4 regions of the Paenibacillus cineris genome follow, and region 2 is predicted to be linked to each of the others. Evidence: riboswitches for the same ligand, from Rfam matches in the RefSeq annotation. Region 2 holds a riboswitch; each other region holds the start of a gene.
The links. Region 2 has a riboswitch for cyclic di-AMP ahead of KI379_RS05555 (C40 family peptidase). Riboswitches for the same ligand answer to the same signal wherever they lie in the genome.
Positions count from the first base shown of each region.

Region 1 (2,204 bases), on a different contig from region 2:
CACCTTGGCAGGGGTAGAAGAAGCTTTGGCAACGGCTGTTTTGACTTCGGTCACTACGGGAACAGGCTTTTTCTTCGTGCCGACGGCAATGACCTTATCCTTGGTCACCGTCTGCACTTTTTTGCCCACCATTTTCATGGACACCAGCTTGCCGTCTTTGTACTTCTTTTCGATGTACTGCACCATGACGCCAGGAGATCCCTGCTGAATCACCCGCGACTCGCCTTTGTAAATGCTGGGGTCGGAGGTTTTGACCACCCGGAAGGGGAGGGATTCATGACGCTGTATCACTTGTTTGTTCATCCGGACGATCCGGATGTCCGTGTTGGTGGAGACCGCCGTTTCGACAGCCGGAGTGACAATGTCTGTTTCCTTGACTTTGACGCCGGTTTCTTTCAGCACGTCGCCGACCGTTTTGGCCGTTGTATACAAATGCTTCGTTGCACCATCAGCCGTCACCTTCACAGGACTCGCGCGGTCGATCACGACCTTGTCGCCGTCGGATATAGCCCCGCTCAGCGGCATCGATATTTGGTCCTCGGGTTTCAGACTGATTTCCTGCTCATCCAGCATTTCTTGAAGTAAAGATGTATTGGTCTGTACAGATTTCATTTGACCGTCTACTACCAAATAAACTTGTTTTCGCGATTGACTGTACACGAGCAGCAAGATCATCAGGGTAACCGCGATTGAAACGATAGCTGCAGTGGAGATCTGGCGCAAATTCTCATGCTTCCATCGCAATGCGTAAGACATGCTGGAGATTTTTGAATCATGGGTCTTCTCTGGTTGGAAAACGCCCACTTTCTCGATCCTCCTTCATAGCCTCGCCGTCTAGAGTTATGCATGATTGTATTTGACGCGACTATACTCAATTTTTTACAAGAACCCACAGAAAGCATGCGTTCTTGCACCATGAACCAATCTCTCCATCATGATTTGTCACCTCCTGTTATACAACAGTATGATGACTGCCTCTCCTTTATTCAAAACAAAAGAAGCCGATAGAAAAGAGCTTACGAGGACTCTTTCGTGGCTTCCGGATGTCTGAATATCGGAATTGTCATGCACGAGGGTACCTCTCTTTATCCGCTTACGGGGTTAGCTGTCGGGTTCGGGCGAAAGAGAGCCGCCCTATTCGCGTCCTTACGCTCATGGCGTAAAGCCGTTCAATTCACCCCAGAGACCCAAGAAAGAAATCAAATACGATTGCGAGCACCGGACCGCTTCCGGTCTGTCATGCCCCGCTCCAGTATTGGTTCCCCCGTTCTCCCATGCGGGAGACTCAGCGAGACTGGTTCATGAAGCTGCGAAGGTAAGACCTTAACGACAGCTCAATGATTCACTGAAAAGATGATATCCTGTTTTGATGCATGTTGTAAAGCGGTAATCAACCACGTTTATTTGAAAAAGTGGTTAAAAAAATGTAATATTCGGCGTTTTGTTTGTTAAAATTCTTTAATCATTCGCTCATGCTCATTTTTTCGGCTGTTTTTCTCCCGATTTCATACAATTCCAAATCGTTCCAGCCCATTTTGGGTGGTAATCTGGGCAATTTCCTCCAGGTCAACCCCCTTAATCTGGGCTGCCGCTTCAGCGACCAGACGGACGTTTGCCGACTCGTTTCTCTTCCCTCGGAAAGGGTGTGGCGTGAGATAAGGAGAGTCCGTTTCGATGAGCAGCCTGTCCATCGGAACCTGAGCCAGAACCTCTTTGGGGACTCTGGCATTCTTGAACGTAATAGGTCCGCCAAACGAAAGATGGAAGCCCATATTCAGGCATAGCTTCGCGGTTTCCCAGCTCCCCGAGAACGAATGCATGACACCGCCGACCTCGCCGGCCTTCTCTTCCCGTAATATTTTCACAATATCCTCATGGGCGTCCCGGTTATGTATAACAATCGGCATGTTGAGCTCTCGGGCCAGTCCAATTTGCTGGCGGAGGACCCGGTGCTGCACGTCCTTTGGCGAGGTGTCCCAGTAGTAATCCAGACCAATTTCACCGATGGCCACCACCTTGGGGTGACTGCATAAGGATGCAATCCAATCCAGATCGCCTTCCTGCATAAAAACGGCGTCCTGCGGATGCCAGCCTATGGCCGCATATATAAAATCATACGTTTCCACCAGCTTCATCGTCGATGGAATCGTCTCCCGGTTAAAACCAACATTGATCATCCGGGTTACACCGGCTTGTACGGCATT
Region 1 covers NZ_BORU01000007.1:11,959-14,162, reverse strand. The annotation lists gene KI379_RS32675 (3D domain-containing protein) at 1-804, opposite strand, end outside; cyclic di-AMP (ydaO/yuaA leader) riboswitch at 1,075-1,301, opposite strand; gene KI379_RS32670 (TatD family hydrolase) at 1,506-2,204, opposite strand, start outside.
Region 1: it holds a riboswitch for cyclic di-AMP, as region 2 does, so the genes downstream of both, KI379_RS32675 (3D domain-containing protein) here and KI379_RS05555 (C40 family peptidase) in region 2, are expected to answer to the same signal.

Region 2 (2,204 bases):
GGTGCTAAGTGCGTGTGGGAACAAGGATAACGCAAACAATAATACGAACATGGACATGGGCAGCGACCATTCAAATATGGGGGATATGGGCAGCATGAATCATTCCGGTTCTGGTGAGGTTCCTGCAGGGTTAAAAGAAGCTCAAAATCCCACATATAAAGTTGGAGATGAGGTTGTGATCCATGCCAAGCATATGGAGGGCATGGATGGAGCTAAGGCTAAAGTGGTCGGTGCCTACGACACGGTGGCTTATGCTGTAACGTATACTCCAACCACTGGAGGTGAACCCGTCCCCAATCACAAGTGGATTATCCAGGAGGAAATAAAGGATGCGGGTAGTGAGCCCTTGCAACCTGGAACTAAGGTGACCATGGAGGCTGATCACATGGAAGGTATGAAAGGCGCAGAGGGCACCATTGACTCAGCTGAAAAAACAACGGTGTACATGGTTGACTACACGCCAACTACAGGAGGAAACCCCGTTAAGAATCATCAATGGGTAGTCGAAAGTGAGCTTTCTAAATAGAGTATTTTTTAGCAGGTGAGTGATGCTGCGTGGCACAAGACGGCGAGTTCCTTTCTCCTTATGTATGTTATATGACTGATACTGTAAATATTGGATATGGGCAGCGTTATGACGTGTTATCGACAAGCTCAATGAAGATCATGGTTCGACTGTGTACTGACGGATAAATTAACCGATCTGGCAATGCCAGATCGGTTTTTTGTTTGGCGTCTATATGATGATTTGCCTTAGTTTTTTTGTTGCTCGGAATCAATCCTTTACAAAATTGTTATTTTTTCTTGCTTAACATGTTCCGTTACCAAGATAAGTACCTCGATTTCGGGAATAGTAATCGACAAACTTTACTCAGCTTCGCTGAAACTTCCATAAAATTCAACAAATATCAGTAAAATAGTTACGATTAACGGGAATCTATTAATTAGCCATTGACAAAAAAACTGATTGTATACTACATTATGTAGGGTTACATTTTTTTAATCATTATTGCCGAATTTCTTGATACTGAAAACGGGGGAACCATTTTTGGGTGAAATATTCTCATTGAAGAATAGAGGGAACCTTCTACCGAACCCTTAGCTAACTCCGTAGGCATCGGAAGGAGAACTACATCGTGAAGAAAGTAATACTGTCAATGTTAGGTGCGGCCATTGTTTTTTCAGCAAGTGCAACCAGTTCCTTTGCCAGCTCCGTTAAACTCGAAAGTGAGGTGGATAAGGTCGTAGGCACTCCTTATCAGTGGGGCGGCACATCAGTGGCTGGTTTTGACTGTTCCGGTTTTATTTTATACATATTCGATAAATTCAATTTAGATTTACCCCGCACATCTAAAACACAGGCTCAAGTCGGAACTCCAGTAGATCGTGAAAACCTTAGAGCAGGAGACCTGGTATTCTTTAATACGGACGGTACGGGAATATCCCACGCGGGTATTTATATCGGCAATAATGAGTTTGCACACTCTTCAAGCAGTAAAGGCGTTACCATTAGCAAATTATCGGATTCATATTATAAAAATCGGTATGTTACAGCACGCCGCGTCGTGAGTCAACAAAGTTACCTGAAAATGATCAGTGAAATTTGATCTAGTCGGGATAATCTACCTAAATCAAAAATGAAAGCACCGGCTGAAGTCAGCCGGTGCGTTTTGTTGTTTATTCAGGGACGTTGTTCACATTGGGATCAGGCGTATAATTATTTTGATAATCATCATACATCACATCAGTTACCATTCCAGCGGAGGCGTGGTGTAAATCGTGGCAATGGAACATCCATTCACCAGGGTTGTCAGCTTCAAAAGCAACTTCATACGTTTCGCCAGGTTTGACGTTCAGCGTGTCTTTCATGATCGGAGATCCTTGAACTGGCTTGCCATTCTTGCTCAAGACTTGGAAGAAATGGCCGTGCAGGTGCATCGGGTGATCGTCCATTCTGGATTGATTTACAAAGGTCACCTTTACCTTATCTCCTTTTTTTACTTTGATTGTATCCGTGTCCGGAAAAACCTTTCCATTGATCGTGTAAACCATATCTCCATTTCTCATCTCGGTATTCAGATTCATCGTCACGTCTTCATCAAAGCTTTGATCCAAAGAAAATGCGGTTGCAGACATGGTTCCGTACTTCTCCAAATCAAAATCGGGGAGTTCTTCGAAGGCATCGGAAGGGTCGGGCTTCGCAT
Region 2 covers NZ_BORU01000001.1:1,119,896-1,122,099, forward strand. The annotation lists gene KI379_RS05550 (YdhK family protein) at 1-526, shown strand, start outside; cyclic di-AMP (ydaO/yuaA leader) riboswitch at 1,001-1,132, shown strand; gene KI379_RS05555 (C40 family peptidase) at 1,137-1,607, shown strand; gene KI379_RS05560 (multicopper oxidase family protein) at 1,678-2,204, opposite strand, start outside.

Region 3 (2,204 bases), on a different contig from region 2:
ATCGTAAACAGTCCGTATCCCAGCATAGTCAGCATCGTGGCGCTTTTGGTCTGCTTCTCTACATAAGCCGTATGAGCGGATGGGACCGAAAATCCAGGGAGGAAGGAGTGAAGCTCCCCATCCTCAAAGGCAAACTTGAATTCCAGCTGCGATTCCCCGATGTGCGAGGAGAAGTCGGTATAGATCAATCCGGGCTCATCCTTGCCGCTCGATACTTTCAGGGAGCCGGTGTTATAGCCCAGCTTCTGCAGCCAGGACGAGGCGATTTCCTCTTTATCCTCCAGCGTCATGTTCCCTTCCACAATTCTCAGTTTCTGCTTGCGCATGGTTTCGTTCGATTCAGCCATCGCGGCAGCATACTTGGAGTATGGAGGCGTGATAGAGAACCCGACCACCTTGCCCGTGTTCATATGTACGTCTACATTGACATATCCCTGATCGCTCGACTCGGGCAGCCGGACCCGGAACACGTCATAAGGATACTTCGGTTCGTATTTCTTGTTATATTCGTTAAGAAGCTTCTCTCTGGATAAATAACCGTAAAGGTCCGATTCCGACTGGTACGTGACGAGCGGTTCGGCGGCAATGCCTGTTTGAATATTCAACCGGTCCGAGGCAAACGCTTTGGCGGCTGCTTCCGCCTCCGATTTGCTGATGACCTTGGTCGTTTGCCCCTCTAGCGTCTCCGAGCTCGTCTGCGGAAACACTTGTACAAAAAAGAATAAAATAAGGCCGATGACCCCCAAAATGCCCAGCCATTTATAATTGGCCCTGATTTCCAGCGGCTGGTTTAACCGGTCCATGAAATCCCCCCTTGAATGTGATAAAGATACCATTCCCCCCAATACAGTACGGTAAACATAACATAGAAGATTCGCCCAAAACCAGTATACCCTGAAAATAGTGGTGAAAAAACGATGAAAATCAAGGAAAGCCATCGAAAAGAGAAGATAACCGCAGGCCGTGTCCACCTGCATTGCGAATCAGGCTGTTTTCCATCCAATTCATCAGAAAAAGGCCTTTGTGAAGTCCTACAATAAAGATTATAATTTTGATGCAAATGAATAAGAACGCCGAATTTCCAAGTGAAAACGGGGGAACCAATTTTTTGGGGTGAATTTCGTTGGGACGGTTTAGTCCGCGAATAGGGCAACCTGTGCATGCCCGAATCCGTCAGCTAACCTCGTAGGCGTCGTGCATGCAGGAGCCAAACCGAAAGGCATTGGATTTCCGATGCTTTTTTTCTTTTGACTTTTTTAAAGAGGTGAATGTATTGATTGGGAAATGGAAGTGGTTCCGGCTGGCCCCTCCGCAAGTATTAACGCTCGGTTTTGCGGCCATCATTTTGATCGGAGCCATACTGCTCACCTTGCCGATTTCGAACACGACGGGTAAGCCGCTGAATTTTATGGATGCCTTGTTTACGGCAACCTCGGCGACCTGCGTGACCGGTTTGGTTGTCAAAGATACGGGGCTGTATTTCAGCACGTTCGGTCAAGTCGTCATCATGCTGCTGATCCAGATCGGCGGGCTCGGTTTTATGACGATGGCCACGCTGATCGCTCTGGTGTTCAAGCGCCGGATTTCGCTCCGGGACCGGCTCCTGCTGCAGGAAGCGATGAATCAGAACACGATGGAAGGCATCGTCCGCCTGATTCGGAAAGTGATATTTTTTTCGTTGAGTATCGAAGGCTGCGGAGCGTTGCTGCTCGCCATCCGGTGGTCGTTCGATATGCCTCTTGGAAAAGCGATCTATTTTGGAATATTTCATGGCGTGTCCATGTTCAATAATGCGGGATTTGACCTGTTCGGCCATTTTAACAGCCTGACGGGATTTGTATACGATCCGCTCGTCAATTTTGTCGTGATGTTTCTGATCGTATCCGGCGGCATCGGCTTTATCGTCATGTCCGATCTGGTGGATTACCAGGTACACCGGAAACTGTCGCTCCATACCAAAGTGGTGCTGTCCATGACCGGTGCCCTGATTGTGGTCGGAGCGGTCGTCATCTTTATCTTTGAATTCACGAATCCCAAGACGCTCGGTTCGCTGAATTGGGGCGGCAAAATTCTCGCCTCCCTGTTCCAGTCGGTCACGCCGCGGACGGCAGGGGCGAATACGCTGAACTTGGCAGATATGCGCCAGGCATCGCAATTTTTCACGATTATTCTGATGTTTATCGGCGCGTCGCCGGGCTCTACCG
Region 3 covers NZ_BORU01000005.1:292,604-294,807, forward strand. The annotation lists gene KI379_RS30605 (CPBP family intramembrane glutamic endopeptidase) at 1-803, opposite strand, end outside; cyclic di-AMP (ydaO/yuaA leader) riboswitch at 1,062-1,206, shown strand; gene KI379_RS30610 (TrkH family potassium uptake protein) at 1,274-2,204, shown strand, end outside.
Region 3: it holds a riboswitch for cyclic di-AMP, as region 2 does, so the genes downstream of both, KI379_RS30610 (TrkH family potassium uptake protein) here and KI379_RS05555 (C40 family peptidase) in region 2, are expected to answer to the same signal.

Region 4 (2,204 bases), on a different contig from region 2:
TTTTCGTCCTTTCTATGTAAACTGTCATTCTTCATTCCTTCATTATAACGGAACAAGCCATCACATCAAATAGTTTGTGTCAAAAAAGCAAACGAATCCAAACTTGGGGCCACCAAAAATACACAAATTTGTACCATTTTTATGATGATGGAATGTTCAAGTTAGACCCCTTCATAGACCATACAGTGAAACAGCTGTTCACCTTCAGGGGTCAGCTTGGGATAGGTATCAGCGATGACAAACCCCGACTTCCCGTAAGCCCGGATGGCCCGCTTATTCCATGTATGCACTTCAAGGTCGATTTCGTCCCCAGGCCGTTTTTCACGGGCTGCGCCGACCACAGCCTGCATAAAGCTCTTACCCAGCCCCTTGCCGCATAAATCAGGCCGCATGCCAACACCAAGCCGGGTCACACCTGTCAAGGGAAAGAACTGCGCGAACCCGCACAAGGTATGTTCAGCATCCAGGACGGATACATATTGGCTTTGCCTCACCTCAGGATCACCAAATTCGACGCCAAGCGCCTCCATCTGATCCCACGGCAGCCAACCGTATAAATCGTATGGAGGTTCGTACACCCAGCTGCAGACGGTCTCAGCATGCTCCCGGGTCATAGGAACGATCATGAAGCTCTCATGTTGGAGGTTCATGTGCAGATCTCCCTTCCAGACCTCCCTGTAGGATTTGAACATTAGAGAAAAAATATTCCGGATTGTCCCAGATATCTGTTTAATTTCGGAATAGAGGGGTAAATGAGGAGTAGCGGGCGGGAATGGAAAGGTTACCCATTTCTGTCCGCAAAAAATCCCGCAAAAGGAGATTTCGGCAAAAATCTCATTCTACGGGATCTCGTACCCTTGCTTTACCTGCATTACTGGACGTCATCAACGTCCTCGGAATCGACGGCGGCGGTTTTGTATTTATCCGTACTCATGATTCGTTTGGCGCCAACGTAGCGGTTGACGTAGTAGCTGTCGCTCAGAGAGCTGATGATCACACCGCGAGAAGTGGAGGCATGTGCGAATTTTCCGTCGCCGACGTAAATTCCGACATGGGATACTCCGGCTCCCGATGTATTAAAGAATACCAAGTCGCCTGCTCTCAGATCACTGCGGGATACGGCCGAACCCATGCTGAACTGGGAACCAGACTGATGGGGCAGATCGATGCCCAATTGATCAAATACATACATTGTAAATCCCGAGCAGTCAAATCCGCTTGTTGTGGTTCCGCCCGTTCTGTACTTGGTTCCGATCGCACTGTCGATCACTTTATCCATCTTGGAATCCGCGAAAGCGCTTCCTGTGCCGACCGTGAGCACGATGGCGAAACTCATGACTGCTGCTGCAAGCTTCTTCTTCAAGTAAAATACCCCTTCCGGCGCCTGCGAGGTTAGCTTAAGGATTCGGTAGAAGGCCCCCTATGATCCCTCTGAAGCAAGATCAATTCACCCATAACTGGTTCCCCCGCTTTCCTTAGTGTGAGGAAATTCGGCATGAACTTTTTACACTATGTATAATTCCCTGGTACTTCTTATTCGTTCGCAACTTTGTGTCAGGTAAAGATTACAAAGTTGTTACTATCGCTGGGACTATTGTAACAAAGGAATCGGACTTTGGCAATTGTTTCTAACAGAAAAAGAAGATTTGTAGGAAAATTTATAGGAAATGATGTTTATTTGTTGGACGAGTGGGTAAAAGAAATGACAAGGGTGGAAAAAACAGGAGAAAACCGTGGATTTACTCGTGTAAAAAAATTTTTTGAAATGCTGTTACCTTTTCGGTGGTTCTTACGTCTAATAAGTAACAACAAACCCGCGGGGCGATTTCGGCAAAAATCAGCGGCGCGGGTTGTTCTGGATATGCATTGTTTTCGAGAGATAATCAATTGTAAACCGCAGCTTGATATTTGGCCGTACTCATGACCCGTTTGGCGCCAACGTAGCGGTTGGCGTAGTAGCTTTGGCTCAGTTTGCTGATGGTAACGCCTTTCGAAGAGGACGCGTGCGCGAATTTTCCGTTGCCGATGTAAATACCGACATGGGATACGCCTGCGCCTAGGGTGTTAAAGAAAACCAGGTCTCCTGCTCTCAGCTGGCTTTTGGAAACAGCGGTACCTGTTTTATATTGCGCAGCGGATACACGCGGGAGGTTTAACCCCAGCTTTTGGTACACGTAACGGGTAAAACCGGAGCAATCGAAGCC
Region 4 covers NZ_BORU01000009.1:37,092-39,295, reverse strand. The annotation lists gene KI379_RS33500 (GNAT family N-acetyltransferase) at 162-650, opposite strand; gene KI379_RS33495 (C40 family peptidase) at 872-1,363, opposite strand; cyclic di-AMP (ydaO/yuaA leader) riboswitch at 1,367-1,506, opposite strand; gene KI379_RS33490 (C40 family peptidase) at 1,884-2,204, opposite strand, start outside.
Region 4: it holds a riboswitch for cyclic di-AMP, as region 2 does, so the genes downstream of both, KI379_RS33495 (C40 family peptidase) here and KI379_RS05555 (C40 family peptidase) in region 2, are expected to answer to the same signal.